DNA from 3 places in the Arthrobacter sp. A5 genome. Region 3 is predicted to be linked to each of the others. Evidence: riboswitches for the same ligand, from Rfam matches in the RefSeq annotation. Region 3 holds a riboswitch; each other region holds the start of a gene.

The links. Region 3 has a riboswitch for S-adenosylmethionine ahead of ACLLJI_RS14135 (aminotransferase class V-fold PLP-dependent enzyme). Riboswitches for the same ligand answer to the same signal wherever they lie in the genome.
Region 1: linked by a shared signal. The riboswitch ahead of ACLLJI_RS04770 (bifunctional o-acetylhomoserine/o-acetylserine sulfhydrylase) and the one ahead of ACLLJI_RS14135 (aminotransferase class V-fold PLP-dependent enzyme) in region 3 are both predicted to bind S-adenosylmethionine.
Region 2: linked by a shared signal. The riboswitch ahead of ACLLJI_RS19305 (DUF1737 domain-containing protein) and the one ahead of ACLLJI_RS14135 (aminotransferase class V-fold PLP-dependent enzyme) in region 3 are both predicted to bind S-adenosylmethionine.

Annotation. Positions count from the first base shown of each region.
Region 1 is NZ_CP180316.1:1,054,496-1,057,748, reverse strand. Features, by position in the region: gene ACLLJI_RS04770 (bifunctional o-acetylhomoserine/o-acetylserine sulfhydrylase) at 1-1,172, opposite strand, end outside; SAM riboswitch class IV at 1,260-1,373, opposite strand; gene ACLLJI_RS04765 (VOC family protein) at 1,639-2,277, shown strand; gene ACLLJI_RS04760 (CPBP family intramembrane glutamic endopeptidase) at 2,478-3,253, opposite strand, start outside.
Region 2 is NZ_CP180316.1:4,068,127-4,071,379, forward strand. Features, by position in the region: gene ACLLJI_RS19300 (aminodeoxychorismate lyase) at 1-849, shown strand, start outside; SAM riboswitch class IV at 942-1,062, shown strand; gene ACLLJI_RS19305 (DUF1737 domain-containing protein) at 1,131-1,343, shown strand; gene ACLLJI_RS19310 (rhodanese-like domain-containing protein) at 1,340-1,738, shown strand; gene ACLLJI_RS19315 (O-succinylhomoserine sulfhydrylase) at 1,760-3,097, shown strand; gene ACLLJI_RS19320 (UDP-N-acetylglucosamine 1-carboxyvinyltransferase) at 3,122-3,253, opposite strand, start outside.
Region 3 is NZ_CP180316.1:2,994,023-2,997,275, reverse strand. Features, by position in the region: gene ACLLJI_RS14135 (aminotransferase class V-fold PLP-dependent enzyme) at 1-1,439, opposite strand, end outside; SAM riboswitch class IV at 1,475-1,588, opposite strand; gene hisN (histidinol-phosphatase) at 1,815-2,627, opposite strand; gene rsgA (ribosome small subunit-dependent GTPase A) at 2,683-3,253, opposite strand, start outside.

The DNA.
Region 1 (3,253 bases), 1.9 Mb from region 3:
GAGGCCGGGTGGATCACGAGGGAGCGCACGTCGCCCAGATTGGCAACGTGGGAGTGTAATTCCAGACCGTCAACAAAGCGCTTGCCTGCCTCGAGACCGCCCTTGATATTGAACGCGATGACGGCACCGGTGCCCCTGGGTCCGTACTTGCGTCCGCGCTCGTACCACGGGCTCGAGGGCAGACCGGCGTAGGCAACGGACTCCACGAACTCGTTCGATTCCAGCCAGGTGGCAACCTTAAGAGCGTTTTCCACGTGCCGCTCCACGCGCAGGCTCAGCGTTTCCAGACCCTGCGCAATGAGGAAGGAGTTGAACGGTGTAACCGCCGAACCCAGGTCGCGCAGCAGTTGCACGCGCGCCTTGAGAATGTAGGAGAGATTCGCCCCCAGCGCACCGTTTTCGCCCAGATCGCGGCCGTAGACCAGGCCATTGTAGCTCGGGTCCGGGGTATTGAAGCCGGGAAACTTCTCCGGCTCCTTCGTGTAGTCGAACTTGCCGCCGTCGACAATCACGCCGGCAATGGCGGTGCCGTGCCCGCCCAGATATTTCGTGGCGGAATGAACGACGACGTCGGCGCCCCACTCGAGCGGCCGGATCAGATACGGGGTGGAGAGCGTGTTGTCCACGATCAGCGGCACGCCTGCCTCGTGCGCGGCCGTGCTGACACCCTCGATGTCCAGCACATCCTGGCGCGGATTGGAAACGACCTCGCCGAAAAACAGCTTCGTGTTGGGCCGAACGGCGTCGCGCCACTGCTGAAGATTGTCCGGATCCGCCACGAAGGTGACCTCGATGCCAAACTTCTTCAGCGTATGCGCAAAGAGATTGAAGGTTCCCCCGTACAGGCTCGGGCTGGAAACTATGTGGTCGCCGGCCTCCGCGATGTTGAGCACCGAAAAAGTGGATGCAGCCTGTCCGGATGAGAGCAGCAGTGCACCCAGTCCGCCTTCCAGACTCGCAATCCGCTGCTCCACGGCATCTTGGGTCGGGTTGCCGATGCGGGTGTAGATCGGGGACAGCTCGGTCAGTGCGAACCGGTTCGCCGCGCTTTCGGTGCTGGGGAAAACGAAGGACGTGGTCTGATAAATCGGCAGAGCGCGGGCGCCGGTGGTGGCATCGGGTTCCTGGCCTGCATGGATCTGGCGTGTTTCAAATGACCATGCATTGCTCATGTGTGGCTCCTCATACTGGGGACACCGGGTTCATCAGTAGGCACAGCCTGGGGTGATGCCCGCTGAGCTGAGCCAAGATGGTCGTGTGACCCGCGCTTGCGCTTAGCCGTTTGGCTAAGGCCTGGTCCTCACCCGGGGCACCCCACCGCGGTGGAGGGTTGCCGGCCAGCGAGCCGGGGCTTGTCGCTGACACTCATGACCTGAATCAAGTCTGGCGGACCCGGGCGGATGCTGGCAACAAGATGACGCCAATATGACGCCCACTCTCCAGTTGGGAGAGTGGGCGGGGTGGGAGAGGGTGCGGGGTGGGAGAGGGTGCGGGGTTGGAAATTGGGCCGAGGGAAAGTGGGCCGAGGGGAAGAGGGTCGAGGGGAAGAGGGTCGGGAGATAGCCCCTGCGGGTCGTCCCATGTTGGTAAGCCGGACCTAACTCGAGAGGTCACTCGCAAAGTGTAAGGATGAGCAGCATGCGCATGGATCATGTTTCTTACGCCTGTGAATCAGATGGTTTGGCCGCCACCGCCGCCCGCATTTCAACTGCTCTGGGAATCGAGCGCGTCCGTGGCGGTGTACATCCCCGCTTCGGTACCCGCAATATCATTTTCCCGCTCATGGATCACCACTATCTGGAGGTCGTGGAGGTGCTGGAGCATCCGGCGTCGGACAAGGCTCCGTTCGGGCAGGCCGTCCGCGCCCGCTCCGCGGCCGGCGGTGGCTGGATGGGATGGTGCGTCGCCGTAGACGATCTTTCCCCCTTTGAGGAACGTCTGGGTCGCAGCGCCGTTCCCGGCAACCGGAAGTTCCCGGACGGCCAGGAACTGATCTGGAAGCAAATCGGCATCAAGGGACTCATTTCGGACCCGCAGGTTCCATACATGCTCAAGTGGGAGGGCGATCCCACCCTGCACCCGTCGCAGGCCAGCCCGACCAACGTCAGGCTCTCGAAGCTGACCATTGCCGGCAGCGCCGACCGCGTGACCGAATGGCTCGGCGAACCGGTGGAAAAGCCGCTGGACGACGTTGCGGTGGAATGGATCGCTCCGCGTGGGACTCCAGGCATTATGAGCGTGACCTTCGAGACCGCGAATGGGTTTGTCACGATTTAGCCGCGTACCCAGGTAGGCCCAGCCCCGTCTGGTCAATACGCCGACGACGGGGCCGCCCCGCGAGGACGTAGTTGCGCAGCACCGTTTTCGCGGGTTGGCCCCTTTGTCGGCGCGAAAGTCCTTCGGCCCGACGGGGTGGCCCCTTTGTCGGCGCGAAAGTCCTTCGGCCTGACGGGGACGCCCCGGTTTCAGCACACACCTCAGCCAAACCCGAGCGCCGGGCCCCCTACAAAAGCGGCGATGTCCAGCAGGGCATGGGCAATCACCAGCGGCGTGAGCCGGCCAAAGCGCCGATAGACCCAACAAAATACGAGTCCCATCAGGAAATTTCCGGCAAATGGGCCGAAGCCTTGGTAGAGGTGGTAGCTGCCGCGCAGCAGCGAACTGGCCAGCACTGCTGCCGTCGCCGACCAGCCGAACCGGCCGAAGCGTTCCAATAGGTAGCCGACGACGATGACCTCCTCGACGATGGCGTGCCGGACCGCGGAGAGGACCAGCACCGGGACGGTCCACCAGTACGTGTTCAGCGCGCTGGGGATGATCTCCGTGGTGATACCCAAGGCCCGTCCGGCCGCGTAGAGCGCCAGCGACGGAATCCCGATCAGGGCAGCCAGCCCCAGGCCGCAGAGAAAATCCCGGCCGGGACGCTGCAGCGTGAAGCCCAGTCTGGCGAAGGCGGACCGGCCGGGCTGCCAGAGCAGATACAGCACCAGCGCCACCGGGACCAGGGCAAAGAGAATACCCAGCAGCTGGTACACCAGGTCGAAGTATTGGCGGCTGCTCTGGGCCGCATTAAGGGTGGAGGTGCCCTGCGCGAGCGGCGCCCGGCTCAGCTTGTCCAAAAGCTGGACGACGGCGTAAACCGCCGACTGCCCCAGCGAGAGTCCCAGCACAATGCAGACCTCAACGCGGAGCCTGGCGTGCGGACGGGTTCCCCATGTACCGGTCTTGGGGGCACCGGTCTCTGATCGGCCCG
Region 2 (3,253 bases), 1.1 Mb from region 3:
CTGGTGGTCGGCGGGACGCCACGGAAGCCCCAGGCGCATCTGGACCGGCTGGATTCCTCCGCTCGGGCCATGGATCTGCAGATACCGTCCCAGGACGCGTGGCGGCGTGCCATGACGACGGCGGTCACCGAATTCCGCCGCAACCGCGCCTCCGCCCGGGCCGGAGGCGCGGTTGGGGCCGGCGGCACCGGAGAAGACAGCCGGATGAGCGCCACGGAAAACATCCCCGACGAGATGGTGCTCAAGCTCATCGTCACCCGCGGCGTCGAGGGGAGCACGATCCCGACGGCTTGGGTCCAGGCCTCGGAGCCTCCCGCCACCGGTCGGGCGCAACGCGAAAGCGGAATCGATGTGCTGTTGCTGGAACGCGGTTACGACAGCTCCATCGCCGAGCGTGCGCCGTGGCTTCTGCTGGGTGCCAAGACCTTGTCCTACGCGGTGAATATGGCGGCCTTGCGCTACGCCCGTGTGCATGGCGCGGACGACGTGATTTTCACCAGCGGTGACGGGCGCGTGCTGGAGGGCCCGACGTCGTCCGTTCTGCTGGCCCATGCCGAAGGTGGCGGGCCCGACCGGGTCAAGCGACTGATCACGCCCCAGCTGGACAGCGGAATCTTGCCCGGCACCTCGCAGGGTGCGCTGTTTACGGCCGCCAAGGCCGCCGGCTGGGAGCTGGGTTACGGCCCCGTGGAGCCCGGGGATCTCTTCGACGCGGACGGCGTCTGGCTGATTTCCAGTATCCGGCTGCTCGCCCCCGTGAATCATATTGACGGCCGGGAAATCGGCAGCCCCGACGTGCGCGCCGGCCTTACCGCCGAGTTGAACCAACTGATCCACGACGCGGAGTAGCTCCTCAGTCCGGCATCAGCCCCCGTCATCCGGCGCCACAGTCCGGCGTCCTGTTGACCGGCTGATCCGTCGGTGTGCTAATTTTCTAGATGAGTAACGAGCGCCAGTGCCAAGCCCTGACTTGCTGGCCGGCAACCCTCTATTCCGGCGGGGTGCCTCAGGTGACTACTCGGCAAAACCTGGCTTGACGGCCACGGGCTGCAAGCGTGAACGTTCCCGGCAAGGCCCCGGGCTGTCTGCACCTTCCGCTTGCACCCTTCGATTGCAATGAGGAGACTACCTTGACAGCTACACCCGCCAAAGAAACCCCGCTGACTTACCGGCTGCTCACCGGTCCGGATGACCATTCGTTCTGCGAGCGCGTCAGTGCCGCCTTGGCCGAAGGCTATATTCTCTATGGCAGCCCGTCGCTGGCGTTCGACGGCGGCCGGACCGTTGCCGCGCAGGCGGTCATTCTGCCCGGTGCCGGGTCAACGGACGACGGCGTCAAATGAGCTACGCGGGCGACCTCACCCCGGCACAGGCTTGGGACAAGCTCGCGGTCGGGGCCGTGCTGGTGGATGTGCGCACCGAGGCTGAATGGCACCACATCGGCGTGCCGGACACCTCGATGACCGGACGTGACCCGCTGTTGATCCAGTGGAACCTGGCCGGCGGCGTGCTGAACCCGGATTTCCTCGACGAACTGCGCGCCCAGGCCCCCGATGAGGGGCAGACCGAGCTGGTCTTCCTTTGCCGTTCCGGCGTGCGCTCGGTCAGCGCCGCGGAGGCCGCGTCGGGCGCCGGATTCACCAGTTGGAATGTGCTGGAAGGGTTCGAGGGCGTCCCGGATGCTTACGGGGACCGGATCGTCAACGGCTGGAAAAACCGCCAGCTCCCTTGCAAATAGGCTCCGAGCTAAAGGACTGAGATGAGCAATTTTAATCAGGATGCTCCGGGCTGGGCGCCGGATACCCAGGCGGTGCGCGGTGGCCTGGACCGCTCCAACTTCCAGGAGACCTCGGAGGCGCTGTTCCTGAACTCCGGTTATGTCTATGAATCGGCGGAGGCGGCGGAGGCGGCCTTCACCGGTGAGGTGGACCGTTTCGTCTACTCCCGGTACGGGAATCCGTCCGTCGCCACGTTCCAGGAAAGGTTGCGGCTGCTCGAGGGCACGGAAGCCTGCTTCGCCACCGCCTCCGGGATGTCCGCAGTTTTCACCGCCCTCGGGGCCCTCTTGGCGGCAGGCGACCGGGTGGTCGCGGCCCGTTCGCTGTTCGGCTCCTGCTTCGTGATCCTGAATGAGATCCTGCCGCGCTGGGGCGTAGAGACGGTCTTCGTTGACGGCGCGGATCTCGGCCAGTGGCGGGAGGCATTATCCGTGCCCACGACGGCGGTATTCTTCGAATCGCCGTCGAACCCGATGCAGGAAATTGTCGATATCCGGGCCGTCTGCGGACTGGCCCATGCCGCGGGAGCCAAGGTGGTGGCGGACAATGTCTTCGCCACCCCGCTGTTGCAAAAGTGTGGCGAACTGGGCGCGGATGTGATCGTGTATTCCGGGACCAAGCACATCGACGGGCAGGGCCGCGTCCTTGGCGGCGCCATTTTGGGCACCAAGGAGTTTATTGACGGTCCGGTCAAGCAGCTGATGCGCCATACCGGTCCGGCACTGTCGGCGTTCAACGCGTGGGTGCTGACGAAGGGGCTCGAGACCATGGGGCTGCGCGTTGCGCACTCCGCGGCAAATGCCCTGCGGCTCGCCGAGTTCCTCGAACAGCATCCCGCGGTGAGCTGGGTCAGGTATCCACTGCTGCCCTCGCACCCGCAGTTTGAAATGGCACGTGCACAGATGAAGGCCGGTGGAACCGTGCTCACCTTCGAGCTGGCCGCAGCCGGCCAAGCTCCCCCTGTGAGCCGGGCTAATACAGCCAGGGCCGGGGAACCCACAGTGGCGGGCATGGCCGGGGAACCCAAAGTGGCGGACAAGGACGCAGAACGCGCAGTAGGGGCCGCGTCCGGCACGACGGCGAAGGACGCCGCGTTTGCCCTGCTCAACGCCCTGACGATCATCGACATCTCCAACAACCTGGGCGATGCGAAGTCTTTGATCACGCATCCGGCCACGACGACACACCGGGCGATGGGACCGGAAGGCCGGGCCGCGATCGGGCTGACTGACGGTGTTCTCCGGCTCTCGGTGGGTCTGGAGGACATCGGGGACCTCACCCGGGATCTGGCCACCGCCCTCGCCGCGACGCAAGCGTAACCGACCAAGGCGAGCGACCGCCGCTCAGTCCTGGAAGTACTCGATCTCGGCGCCGAGTGTGTTCAGCCGCTCGGCCAGATCCTCGTAACCCCGTTCAATCACGTAGATGTTCCGCAGCTCGGAGGTGCCCTTCGCCGCCAGCATCGCCAGCAGGAT
Region 3 (3,253 bases):
GTGTTCGGCGCCCACTCCGGGAACGGCCGGCCGTCGTCGGCGGGTATCCAGCGGCCGGAGTCCACCACATAGTCCCAACCGAGCCCGGACTCCAGCAGGGCCGCGACGCCGTCGATCAGGCGCTGTGCATCCTCATGCCGGGAGCCGACGCCGAAACTTGCGCGCAGGGAGCCGGACGGGAGCCCGAGCCGGCGCAGCAGCGGGTGCGCGCAGAACTTACCGTCGCGGACGCCAACGCCGTGTTCGGCGGAAAGATACGCGGCCACCAGGCCGGCGTCGTACCCTGCGACGGAGAAATTCACCACGCCGATGGCGCCGCTGCCGGGGAAGGTGTCCGAGTCGGTGAAGAGCCGGTGCACGGTTATTCCCGGCAGCTGCTCCAGGCCCTCGATCAGGTGGCTGCGCAGGGCCTGCTCGTGGTCCTGCCAGCGCCGTTGGTCCAGCCGCGCGATGATCCCGGCTGCCTTGGCCAGCGTCGCGGCGCCCAGGACGTTCGGGGAGCCGCCCTCATGGCGGGCCGGCCCGGTGGCCCAGCTGACGGAATCGAGGCGCGCCTCGCTGACCGCCCCGCCGCCGGCGAGGTACGGGGTTCCGTCGTCGAGCCAGTCCGGGCGCCCGACGACAACGCCGCTTCCGAAGGGGGCATAGAGTTTGTGCCCGGAGAAGACCAGATAATCAATGTCGTCCGCGGCAATGTTGATCCGGCGGTGCGGCGCCAGCTGGGCGGCGTCCACAACGATCCTGGCCCCGTGGCGGTGGGCCAGTGCCGCGAGCTCCGCGATCGGCAGGACCTCGCCGGTGACGTTGGAGGCGCCGGTCACCGCCAGCAGGGCCACGTTCCCGGCCCGGAGCTCCGTTTCCAGGTTCGTCAGTGTCTCCGCGAGGGAGTTTTCCGCCACCACGCTGCGGTGCGGCAGGCGCTGCCAGGGGAGCAGGTTGGCGTGATGCTCGATGTCAAGGTACACGACGTGGGCACCGGTGCCCGCGACGATGTCCCGCACGCAGCCGGCCAGCAGGTTCAGCGAATCTGTGGTGTTGCGGGTGAATATGACCGCGTCATCGGGACGGCCGCCGACGAAACTGCGCACCGTGTCCCGGGCGTTTTCATAGACGGAGGTGCTGACCTGGGAAGCGAAGCCGGCGCCGCGGTGCACGCTCGCGTAGTAGGGCAGGATATCGCTCAGGTAGTCGGCCACTTCGGTCAAGGCCGGGGCGGACGCCGCGTAATCCAAGTTGGCGTAGCGGATGGTTCCGCCCTGGATCAAGGGAGCTCGCAGTTCGTGGCCGGCGACCTCCAGCAGCGGGCCCGGTCCTGAATTTCCGGCGCTCCTACCGCTGCCGGCGCGGCCCCCAGGGAGGCAGCCTTGCCCGGACGCTTCGGCCAGTGGACCAGAGGCGCGAGCGGAGGGAACGTTGTGTTCGGCGGTTGAAATGCTCATAATGACCTCACCAAGGAAGGACCCGGCCGTGCCGGTTTCCGCGCTTGCCAGGACCGCTCCGGCCCGGCCAGGTCGTCACCCGGGGCACCCCGCCGCGAAGGGAGGGTTGCCGGCCAGCAAACCGGGGTTTAGCACTGGCACTCGTGACCTATGCCCACAAGACTACGAAATCCGCACCCGTGCCGCCAGTATTAACGGCCAGTGTTACGGCTAAGAGGCTGTGTTACGTCCCGGACGTCGAAATTTGACCACCTTTTGAGAAATTCGCCGTGGTTTTCACGGCGTGTCCGAATGAGACGCCGCGGCCAGCCGCTGAAACATGGACAAACTTTCACGGGGCGGGGCAGGCTGCGGCCCATAGTGCCCGCAGTCGGGCTAGAGCAGGTCGTCGTGGTCCGGGTTGAGGGTGCGGAGGACCTCCGAATGCAGAATGCCATTGGTGGCCAGCGCGTTGCCGCCGAAGGGCCCGTCCGCGCCTTCCAGAGACGTGAAGCGGCCGCCGGCCTCGACGACGATCGGCACCAGCGCTGCCATGTCATACAGATTCAGCTCCGGCTCACAGGCGATGTCAACAGCGCCCTCCGCGACCAGGCAGTAGGACCAGAAGTCCCCGTAAGCGCGGGTGCGCCAGACCTTGTCGGTGAGGGAAATGAACTCGTCCCGGTTGCCGCGCTCCTTCCATCCGGTCAGCGAGGAATAGGACAGTGAGGCGTCGGAGAGTTCGGAAACGTTGGACACGCGCAGCCTGGTGGCCGCCGCCAGCGACTTGCCCGTGTAGGCCCCAGTGCCCTCCGCCGCCCACCAGCGCTTGCCCAACGCCGGAGCACTGACCAGCCCGACGACGGGCCTGCCGTCCTCGACCAATGCAATCAGGGTGGCCCAGACCGGAACGCCGCGGACAAAGTTCTTGGTTCCGTCAATTGGATCGATGATCCAACGCCGTGAGCCGTGCCCGCTGCTGCCAAACTCCTCGCCGAGGACCGCATCGCGCGGCCGGACCCGGGAGAGCTGGCTGCGGATGGAATCCTCCGCGGACTTGTCCGCGTCCGTCACAGGCGTCAGATCAGGCTTGGTCTCCACCTGCAGATCGAGGGCCTTAAAGCGGGCCATGGTTTGTGAATCCACCGAATCCGCCAGCACGTGGGCAAGGCGGAGGTCATCGTTGTAGCTCTGCGGGGCATGGGTCATGGGTTCACGCTATCGTTCTTTCGTCGCTGAACAGGGGAGGCGGGGCACCCACCTGCTACAGAATGGTGCCCAGTTCCTTGGCCTGCGCCCTGCCTTCGGTGCGGTCGCCGGTGCTCAGCAGTCGTCGCAGCGAGGCCAACCTGGCCGTCCCGGCGTCACCGGCGTGCCCCTGGCTGACCCAGGGATCCAGTCCGCAGTTGACGGCGGCGTTGTTATGCTTGCAGCCGCGCTCGCAGGCGTCTGTGCCGGGCTGGAGATCGGGAAACGCCTGCAGAATGCGGTCCGGGTCCACGTGTGCCAGGCCGAACGAACGGATGCCGGGAGTGTCCACAATCCAGCTGCCGGGCAAGCCGTCCGCCAGCCGCAGTGCCAGCGCCGACGATGAGGTGTGCCGGCCGCGGCCGGTCACAGAGTTGACACCGCCTGTGGCCCGCTGCGAACCGGTCAGGGCGTTGACCATGGTGGACTTTCCGACGCCCGAATGGCCCACCATGACGGAGACCTTTCCGTCCAGATGTTCTTTGAGCTGCCCGACGGCGGTACCGGCCAGCCGTGCCGACTGCCCGTCGTCGCTGCGCGCATCGATGCCGGATGCGGCATCGGAGGCGGTCCGGCTCACCACTACG